2 linked regions of the Adhaeribacter radiodurans genome follow. The main gene of each other region encodes a partner of the protein of the gene in region 2 in a complex. Links are inferred from orthologs where the notes say so. Each region holds a gene or a part of one and is shown on either strand. Other genes may lie near its edges.

Region 1 (2,817 bases), 2.7 Mb from region 2 along the record:
TAGGAAACCCATTTAAATAAGAAAAGCAGAAAATAAAAAAGCCACACGTAAGTGTGGCTTTTCTTTTAAAAATATTGGTTAAGATTACTTGATATCGCCGCGTTCAGCCGCTTTCTTTAATTTTTCGTTAGCAAAAATTGCTACTTCTACCCGGCGGTTGGCTTGTTTACCAGCTGCAGTTGTATTATCGGCAACTGGTTGGCTAGAACCATAACCTTCGGCAGTTAAACGGCTCGGTTCTACTCCTAACGAAGAAATATAATCCTGAACGGCTTTAGCCCGACTTTCCGATAATGGTTGGTTAATTGCATCAGAACCTGTATTATCGGTATGGCCTTGAATAAGCACGTTGGTATCACCGTATTTCTTAAGAGTAGCCGCTAATTTCTCGATATCGGTTTTAGAAGTGGGCTGTAATTCAGCAGAGTTGGTGGCAAATAAAATTCCGGAGTTAAAAGTAATTTTAATACCCTCGCCTACCCGCTCAATTTTAGCGTTCTCCATATCGCGGCGTAATTCCTCAGCCTGTTTATCCATACGACGACCAATAACGGCTCCGGTAGAACCACCCACTGCTGCCCCAATAATGGCACCTGCTGCCGTATTTCCGGTTAATTTACCTATAACTCCGCCTAATACAGCACCGGCGCCAGCACCAATAATACCTCCTTTAGCTGTTTTATTCATTTTCTTGTTCGATCCGGCTGCCCGGCTAGGACCACCACTGTCCGGAGATCCTGAATCCCGCCCGGTTTGGGAGGTTTTACAAGAAGAAAAAAGTATTAAAACAGATAAGAAAACAGATAAAAATAACTTTGAGATTTTCATAGAATTAAATTTTTGAATTTGCACTTTTAATACGTCGGTACGCTTTTATTACTCGTTTTACGTAAAATGGTTTTAAAAATATATAAAGTTTTATATATTTTATTAGTTGCAAAAGTCAGGCCAACCTGCCATAGTTGTGTAAAAATACAAGCGTAAAAACGTAAGGCTATTAAGAATTGAAAAGCAAAGTAGCAGGTTATCAGTAAGTTTTTTCAGAACTTAATTTTACTTGATCTACTATTTCTTCTCCGTTTACTTTTGATGTTTCTCTTGTTTCTTCCGGAGCAGTATCAGTTTTTTCTGGGCGAAGCAGCAGCAGCAAATCCGCTATCCTTTGTTTCAGCTCTTTCCGGTGCACAATAAAATCGAGGAAGCCATGATCCAGTACAAACTCGGCCCGTTGAAAATCTTTTGGTAAATCTTTGCCAATTGTTTCTTTAATAACGCGTGGGCCGGCAAAACCAATAAGGGCACCGGGTTCGGCTATGTTAAAATCGCCGAGCATGGCAAAAGAAGCCGTAACGCCACCCGTGGTAGGATCGGTTAACAGCGATATATAAGGGATTTTAGCCTCGGAGAGTAAAGCTAACTTAGCCGAAGTTTTGGCCATCTGCATTAATGAATAACCTGCTTCCATCATCCGGGCCCCGCCCGATTTAGATATCATAAGAAATGGAATCCGGTTTTGGCGGGCATAATCAATAGCCCGGGCAATTTTTTCGCCTACTACCGAGCCCATCGACCCACCCACAAAACTAAAATCCATACAAGCTACTACCAGGTCCAGGCCATTCAGTTTACCATGCGCCGTCCGGACAGCATCTTTCAAATGGGTCTTTTTTTGGGAGGCGGCAATACGGTTAGGATAAGGTTGGGTATCCACAAATTCCAGCGGATCGGAAGAAGTTAAATTAGGATCGAGCTCTTCGAATTTGCCTTCATCAAATAATATTTCAAAATACTCCGCCGAGTTAATGCGGTCGTGGTAACCACAGTTGTTACACGTATATAAATTAGCCTTATGCTCGGTAGTATTTATAACTTTCTTACACTCCGGACATTTATACCAAAGACCGTCAGGAGTTTCCTTCTTTTCTTCGGTAGGAGTTACAATTCCTTTTTCTACTCTTCTAAACCAAGTCATATTTTTAGATTAACAGCACTTACGTGCTTTTTTACGTATGCAATCTCTTTTGTTTGTACCGAAGGCTGCAAAATAGTATAAGTTCTAGTTTTACGTTAGAACTTAAATTAGCAACTAAGCAGACCAGAAAATAGTGTGCAAATATAGTAGTTAATTTTTCCGGTTAAAAAACATTCCTGAATTGTTGTAACAGATAGGATGGAAGAACATACTACGTAATTAGTAGAAGTATTTTTATACTTCAATCTGAAGTTTATCTTACTAACAGATTACCCTCGATAAGAAATAAAATAGTTGCAAGTAAAATGTTACTAATTTAAGTTGGTAGTAGTTGTTTGTGTATGGCTGGAATGAATAAATTCTGGTAAAAGGCAATTTTAATTATTCCCGTTGAACGACTTTTACTTTTTTGCCGTAGCGGAAAATATTTATTGTTAGAGGGACAAATTTAATTGCTTGCCTAATTTTACTTTTAGTTGGATGTTTAAATATTTTTAGTCTGTAAAAGATCTCATTAACCATTATTAATCATAAAAACGGCAAGAGTAGCTAAGTAAGCATCTCTTGCCGTTTTAAGATTATCTTAAGATAAGTTAAGTACTTCGACGAAATTAGTTGAGACTATTGTTTATAGTAAGTTGTTGCTCAGTAAAAATTTACTAAACTTAAGAACGAACAACCAACAACTACTTAAAAAGAATTATGCTAGAGCCTGCTCTAAATCAGCAAGTAAATCTTCAATATCTTCAATACCCACGCTTAGTCGAATAAGGGAATCGCTCAGCCCACCTTTTAAACGTTCTTCGCGCGGAATACTAGCGTGCGTCATGCTGGCCGGATGCCCA
Region 2 (7,921 bases):
TCTATTATCAATTACGAAGACCGTACTACGTGTATTATTTTCGGCGATGGCGGTGGCGCCGTAATGCTGGAACCTAATTCAGAAGGTTTAGGAATAATAGATGAAGTGTTAAAATCGGATGGTACGGGCGCTCCTTACCTGCACATGAAGGCAGGAGGCAGCCGGCGACCAGCTACCCACGAAACAGTAGCCAATAAGGAACATTACGCCTACCAGGAAGGAACCACCGTTTTTAAATTTGCCGTAAAAGGCATGGCCGATGTAGCCGCCGAAGTAATGGACCGTAACCAATTAACTGGTGAAGACATTGCCTGGCTGGTTCCTCATCAGGCAAACAAGCGAATTATTGATGCTACTTCTGGCCGCATGAATATTGGTAGTGACAAAGTAATGATGAACATTGATCGTTATGGTAATACTACCAGTGGAACTTTGCCATTATGCTTATGGGATTATGAAAAACAACTCAAGAAAGGCGATAATATCATTTTGGCTGCTTTTGGGGGTGGTTTTACCTGGGGCGCTATTTACCTGAAGTGGGCCTACGATTCGAAATAATCATTTAAAAACGAATTAGAATAAATAAATTGAACGTAAATTAAAAGCCAAATTCAAGCTTTTTCAGAAAAGAAGATAGGCTTTTATTATTTAATATCTACTTAAAAATGGCAACTACTGCTGATTTCAAAAACGGTTTGTGCTTAGAATATAACGGTGATTTGTACATTATTACCGAATTCCAGCACGTAAAGCCAGGTAAAGGCCCAGCTTTTGTGCGGACTAAATTAAAAAATATAAAAACCGGTAAAGTTATCGATAACACCTTCAATGCTGGAGTTAAAGTTACTACGGCCCGAGTAGAACAACGTCCGCACCAGTTTTTGTACAAAGATGATATGGGATACACATTCATGGACACCAACACCTTTGAACAAGTAATTCTGGAGGAAAAAATGGTACCCTTTGCCGATTTGTTAAAAGATGGCCAGGAAGTAACTATTCTGTTTCATGCCGAAACGGAAACCCCGCTTACCTGTGAAATACCTCCTTTTGTGGAGTTAATGATTACTTATACGGAGCCGGGCATTAAAGGCGATACTGCTACTAATGCTTCTAAAGCCGCTATTGTGGAAACTGGCGCTACCATTCAGGTACCTCTCTTTATCAACCAGGATGAGTTGATTAAAGTAGATACCCGCACTTACACGTATGCAGAACGAGTAAAATAAATCTATGAAAGCCAAAGAACTTCAGGAACTGATTGACTTTATTGCAAAGTCAGGTTTAAATAAAGTAGATATTGAAACCGAAGAATTTAAGATTTCGGTAAAGCGTGAACCCGATTCTCCCAAAGTGCATTATTTGCCGGAACCAACCCGACCAGCGGTTTCAGCGGCACCCGCCACTCCATCTACACCAGCAAGTGTTCCAGCTAACCCGACACCTGTCAGTGCTCCTGCCGCGGCAACTACTAGTACCGAATCGAATTATTTAACGATAAAATCACCCATGATCGGAACATTTTATCGTTCTTCTAGTCCGGAATCCGACTTTTTTGTAAACGTAGGAGACGTTATTGCAAAAGGTGATGTGATTTGCATTATCGAAGCCATGAAGTTATTTAATGAGATTGAAGCGGAATTTGGCGGTAAGGTGGTAAAAGTATTGGTAGAAAATGCGTCACCAGTTGAATACGATCAACCTTTATTCCTGATAGATCCATCATAAACTAATTATGAATTAAATTTAGAAATTAGGAAAGATTTTGTCTTCGTAGTTTCTAATTTGGCAATTGCTTGAAAGGTACGTCCGATTATTTGTAACCCTATTATAGTGGATAATAAGAGGTAATTTAGTACCGTAAATAAGAACTTAAAAATTCAGCTTTTGCGTCAGTTTTAATTTCTAATTCATAATTTCTAATTCATAATTTAATAAAACTGTGTTTAAGAAAATTCTGGTTGCTAATCGCGGTGAAATTGCATTACGTATTATTCGTACCTGCAAAGAAATGGGCATTAAAACGGTAGCGGTTTATTCTACCGCCGATAAAGAAAGCCTGCACGTACGATTCGCGGACGAAGCCGTGTGTATTGGCCCGCCTTCCAGTACCTTATCGTATTTAAATATTCCTAATATTATCTCGGCTGCCGAAATTACCAATGCCGATGCTATTCACCCGGGTTACGGTTTTTTATCGGAGAATGCCGAATTTTCGCGCATCTGCCATGAAAATGGGATTAAGTTTATTGGCGCAACGCCAGCCATGATTAACGCCATGGGCGATAAATCTTCGGCCAAATCTACCATGAAAAAAGCGGGTGTTCCTACCATTCCGGGTTCCGAAGGATTGTTAAAATCGGTAGAAGAAGGTATAAAACTAGCCCATAAAATAAAATATCCGGTTATTATTAAAGCTACTGCCGGTGGTGGTGGGCGTGGTATGCGGATTATCAATAACGATGATGAATTTGAAAAAGCCTGGAACAGCGCGCGTACTGAAGCAAAAGCAGCTTTTGGCGACGATGGCATGTACCTGGAAAAGTTTGTAGAAGAGCCGCGTCATATTGAAATTCAATTAGTAGGCGATCAATTCGGAAAAGTATGCCACCTATCGGAGCGTGATTGTTCTATTCAGCGACGTCATCAGAAATTAATAGAAGAAACACCCTCTCCCTTTATTGATGAGAAGCTTCGGGAAGCAATGGGAAATGCCGCTATAGCAGGAGCATCTGCCATTAGTTACGAAGGCGTTGGCACCATTGAATTTCTGGTAGATAAGCACAAGAATTTTTACTTCATGGAAATGAACACCCGCATACAGGTGGAGCACCCCATTACCGAAGAAGTAATTAATTACGATTTAATCAAAGAGCAAATAAAAGTAGCTGCCGGAGTTCCTATTTCCGGAAAAAATTATTATCCGCAAATGCACGCCATTGAATGCCGCATTAACGCCGAAGATCCGATAAATGGTTTCAGACCGGCTCCGGGTAAAATTACCACTCTTCATATTCCGGGGGGGCATGGCGTGCGGGTAGATACGCATGTTTACGCTGGTTACACCATTCCGCCCAATTACGATTCGATGATTGCCAAGTTAATTGTTACGGCACAAACCCGTGAAGAGGCTATTGTAAAGATGAAGCGGGCGTTGAGTGAATTTGTAGTGGAAGGCGTAAAAACAACTATTCCTTTCCATTTAAAAATGATGGACGACGAAAACTTTAAAACAGGTAACTTTACCACTAAATACCTGGATACCTACGATTTTAGTAAACTAGCAGAATAATTACAGCTGATATACCTTTAAGCTTATAAAGTAAAAAGCCCGGTTTAAACCGGGCTTTTTACTTTATACATTGTTCGTCTTAAAATTTCTTTTCAAACCAGGCAAAATTAATTACTAAACGGCTTCTTCCTCCCCGGCCACAAGTTCTTCTAATTGATTATACCAATCTTCGCCGTATTTACGAATTAAAGGTTCTTTCAAAAATTGATAGACACGAACACCCAAATCCTGGCCAAAGCTGCAAGCGGCATTACAAATCTGCCATTTATCATAGTTTAATGCTTCAAAACCGTCGTATTTAGTAATTCGGATTGGGTATAAATGGCAGGAAATGGGCTTTCGCCAACTTATTTTCCCATCTAGGTAAGCTTGTTCAATCCCACACTTTAAAGTTAGATTATCGTCGTAAATGGCATAGGCACATTCGCGGTTACCTATAGTGGTGGTAGAAAAATCGTCTTCCCAATCTTTAATGTATAATCCTTGTTCAGCAATAGCTTTTTGTCCTTCCAGCGAAAGGTAAGGTTTAATAACTTCGTAATTTTCAGCTAAAATTTTTAGTTCTTCTTCTTCTAAAGGTGCGCCTAAATCTCCTTCTACGCAGCAGGCACCTTTACATTTCTCTAAATTACAGACAAAAAACTTGTCTTTTAAATCGTCGCTGATAACGGTATGCTCCAGAATAATCATTGTAAATGTATTTATCAAAAATACAAAGTTGCTACCTTTTTAGTTCGACTGCAATTTTTCGGCTAGCTTTTACCAATAACTTAACACACGTAAAGAAGATTGCTATTGTAAAGGATTTTTCTCTAATTGTTCAGCAATCAGCTTGTTTAATTAAGTTTATGGAAAGTAAAAACTTAGAATCGCTCCGGTACCCCATTGGTATTTACACGCCGAAACCAAACGTACCGATCGAAGAACTAAAAAAGTATATACAAGATATTACGCATTTACCCGCCCAATTGCGTAAAGCTGTTAAAGATTTAAGCGAGAAAGAATTAGACACTCCTTATCGGCCGGGAGGTTGGACAGTACGCCAAACCGTAAACCACATAGCAGATAGCCATATTAATAGCTATACGCGATTTAAGTTAGCTCTTACCGAAGATAAACCTGTTATTAAAACCTACGAAGAACACCTTTGGGCAGAACTAGAAGACGGTAAGTATGCACCTGTAAATATGTCTCTGCTCTTATTGGAAGCTTTGCATTTACGTTGGGTAATGCTACTGGAATCGCTTACCCCGGAGCAATGGCAGCGAGTATTTGTACACCCCACCTTAGGCGAAGTAAATTTAAGTAACGCTGTTGGCTTATATTCGTGGCACGGCCAACACCACGTAGCCCATATTACAGAATTAAGAAAACGAAATTTCGACCGTTAACTATTAAAAGGCAAAGGTCTAAAGCTAAAAAATTTACTTTTTACAGTTTTAAACGAGGTTCGGGGCTGGCGTATTGTGTGGTAAAGTCGCCTTGCAAATACTTGTAGTGCGCCGTTATCGCAATCATGGCAGCATTATCGGTACAGTACTCAAAAGCGGGGATGTAAACGTTCCACTTATAACGGGCGGCGCTTTCGATCATAGCCTTTCGCAAACCCGAATTTGCCGAAACGCCTCCCGCAATGGCTATCTCCCGGATTCCGGTATCTTTTGCGGCTTGTTTTAATTTTAAAAGTAAGGTTTGAATCAATGCTTTTTGAATGCTGGCACAAATATCCGCCAGATTTTCGGCAATAAAGTCTGGATATTGAGTTGTATTTTCCCGGAGGAAGTACAAAATAGAAGTTTTAATGCCGCTAAACGAAAAATCATAATCCGGCATATTAACAATGGGGAAAGTGAAGCGATCGGGGTTCCCAGTTGCCGCCGTGCGGTCCAGGAGCGGGCCTCCCGGATAAGGTAACCCAAGAAGTTTAGCCGATTTATCAAAAGCTTCGCCTACGGCATCGTCGGTGGTTTGGCCTAATACCTGCATGTCCAGGTAATCTTTTACCAATACAATTTGGGTGTGGCCACCACTTACCGTAAGGCACAGAAAAGGAAAAGAAGGTTTAGGATCATCGATAAAATGGGCCAGAATATGGGCCTGCATGTGATTTACCTCAATCAAAGGTAGATTTAAGCCTAAGGCAAATGATTTAGCAAATGAACAGCCAACCAGCAAGGCTCCCAATAAACCCGGACCACGGGTAAAGGCTACCGCATCTAAATCACTTTTTGTTATCTTTGCCGTAAGTAAAGCCTGCGACACAACAGGAATTATATTTTGTTGATGTGCCCGGGAAGCTAATTCCGGCACAACGCCGCCGTACTGTTTATGAACTTCCTGAGTGGCTACTATGTTGGCTACCACTTTACCGTGGCGGATAACAGCCGCTGAGGTATCGTCGCAGGAAGATTCAATTGCTAATATTGTAGGACCCAAAACCATTTGGAAAACGAAATAAATAATAAGTGGACTGGTGTATTTAAAACTACTCTCCGAATAGTTATCGGCCTGTTTTTATTCATTTTTTTACTTTTAGCTGGTTTAATTCTCGCCTTACGGCAACCTTCCATTCAAACCAGCGTGGTGCAAAAAGCCTCTACCTTTCTCTCGTCTAAAATAGGACACCAGGTAACCATTGGACGAGTGGATATTCGGTTTTTCAACAAAGTTATACTGGAAAAAGTAAAAGTTCTTGATCGGAAGAAAGAAGAATTATTTTATATCGGTGAAGCTGAGGCTAGTTTAAGCGGATTTTCTTTAAGTAACTACCGTAAATTAACCATTGAACAACTAAAGTTAGTTGATCCGCATGCCGCATTTATCCGATATAAAACGGCCGATTCGATGAATTTAAGCGTTTTTTTGGCTTCCATAAAAAAATTAATTAAATCTGATACTACCAAAACTGCCAAAGCTAAATTTGATTTTAAAATAAATTCCCTAGCTATTCAAAACGGCCATTTTCGCTACGAAAATCAAAAACGGGAGCCGGTTACTTTTGGTATGGATTACCAGCACCTGGATATTGATAGCATTAACGTAAAAATATCGGACATTGCTTTTTTAGGAGATACCATACAAACCCGCATCACCGACCTGCAAGCCCACGAGCATAAATCTAACGCTAATCTTAAAAATTTAGATGCACGCATGGTTTACGCGCCCACCTTTTGGGAATTTGCAGAATTAGATTTACGCCTAAATAACAGCAACCTGCGCCATTATGTCCGTTTTGATTATAAACGTTTCTGGAACTTTATTTCTTTTAACGATAGTGTTCAGGTAACCACAGCCCTCGATTCTTCGGCCATATTTTCAGATGATATTGCCATATTTGCGCCGCAATTAAAAGACTGGAACGAAAAAATTCTTATTTCCGGCGAAGCCAAAGGTTTTGTTAAACGTTTTAACGCTAAAAACATTGACCTTTATTACGGCGAAAAAACGCACATTGTCGGAAATTTAAGTGCCGATGGCTTGCCGCGTTATAAAGAAACCTTTGCGGATATAAAACTAAAACCTTCGGTAATACTAGCCCGGGATCTGAAAAAATTTATTCCAGCTAAAAATTATGCCTTGGTCGAGCGTTTGGGAACGGTAAAGTTAGAAGGCGATTTTTTAGGTTTTTATTCTGATTTTGTAGCGCATGGTTCTTTCGCTACAGCCTTAGGCAAGGTAGTGTCGGATATCAATCTTAAAATAAATAAAAATCCAGACTTATCTACCTACACGGGTTATCTTAAAACCGACAAGTTTGCTTTAGGCAAATTCATTGGAGATCCGCGAACCTTACAAGCTATCACAATGAATGGCAAAGTAAAAGGCACCGGTTTTAACCTGGCTTCTGCCCGTTTAAATTTAGATGCCACCATTCAATCGGTGGGGATATTAGGGTATAACTACCGGAACATTACTATTGATGCCACCTTAAGTCAGAAGTTAGTAGCCGGTAAACTTAAAATATACGATCCCAACGTCGAACTTTCGGCCGAAGGAACAATTAATTTAAGCCAGGCAAGTCCCACATTTGACTTAACTAGTAATATAAACCGGGCCAACCTGCAGGCTTTGAAGCTTCTAAACAAGAACTTTGTTCTACAAACCAATACTGATTTAAACTTTACCGGTTTAACCTTAGATGATTTACTGGGACAGGCTACTTTCCAAAACACAACCCTTACTTACGGTCAGGAAATTATTAATTTTGATTCGGTTGCCATTAAATCTGCCCGAACAAATGGCCAACGTTCTATCGATGTAAGCAGCAATATTCTGGATTTTTCGGCTACAGGCAATTTTGAGGTTTCCCGGTTTATAGCTGATTTTTCTACGTTTGTGCGGGAAGATATTTTAAGTTTTAAAAGCAACCAATCGGCTACTGAAACTTATTACCGTCAGAAAAAGACCTATACCGGTCCGGATTATGAATTAGGTTTAATCTTCCGTTTTAAGAAAGGCAACCCATTTCTAAAAGCATATGTACCAGAGCTATACCTGGCAGAGAACACTCTTTTTACAGGTAATTTCCGGCAAGGTCCCAACTCTATTTTTAACTTATACAGCCATCTAGATACCCTTATTTACGGTAAATACCGGTTTTACAATAACGATTTTGAGATTAATAATTCT

The links.
Region 1: the proteins of accB (region 2) and accD are in contact, whole or in part, in a solved structure (PDB 8UXZ), measured with the Escherichia coli proteins. The link is inferred for Adhaeribacter radiodurans from one-to-one orthologs.

What each region holds. Positions count from the first base shown.
Region 1 is NZ_CP055153.1:4,488,688-4,491,504, reverse strand. It holds accD (acetyl-CoA carboxylase, carboxyltransferase subunit beta), read right to left. Parts: upstream 1,973-2,817; coding sequence 1,028-1,972; downstream 1-1,027. Other genes in the region: HUW48_RS17925 (cystathionine gamma-synthase), read right to left, coding at 2,673-2,817; HUW48_RS17935 (OmpA family protein), read right to left, coding at 85-828.
Region 2 is NZ_CP055153.1:1,776,255-1,784,175, reverse strand. Bases 124-2,980 are described here. They hold accB (acetyl-CoA carboxylase biotin carboxyl carrier protein), read left to right. Parts: upstream 124-1,233; coding sequence 1,234-1,728; downstream 1,729-2,980. Other genes in these bases: accC (acetyl-CoA carboxylase biotin carboxylase subunit), read left to right, coding at 1,943-2,980; efp (elongation factor P), read left to right, coding at 666-1,229; HUW48_RS07490 (beta-ketoacyl-ACP synthase III), read left to right, coding at 124-558. In the rest of the region: more of HUW48_RS07490, read left to right, coding at 1-123; more of accC, read left to right, coding at 2,981-3,292; HUW48_RS07470 (DUF3109 family protein), read right to left, coding at 3,407-3,982; HUW48_RS07465 (YfiT family bacillithiol transferase), read left to right, coding at 4,141-4,683; tRNA (adenosine(37)-N6)-threonylcarbamoyltransferase complex transferase subunit TsaD, read right to left, coding at 4,724-5,734; HUW48_RS07455 (translocation/assembly module TamB domain-containing protein), read left to right, coding at 5,735-7,921. UniProt on the Escherichia coli protein: This protein is a component of the acetyl coenzyme A carboxylase complex; first, biotin carboxylase catalyzes the carboxylation of the carrier protein and then the transcarboxylase transfers the carboxyl group to form malonyl-CoA.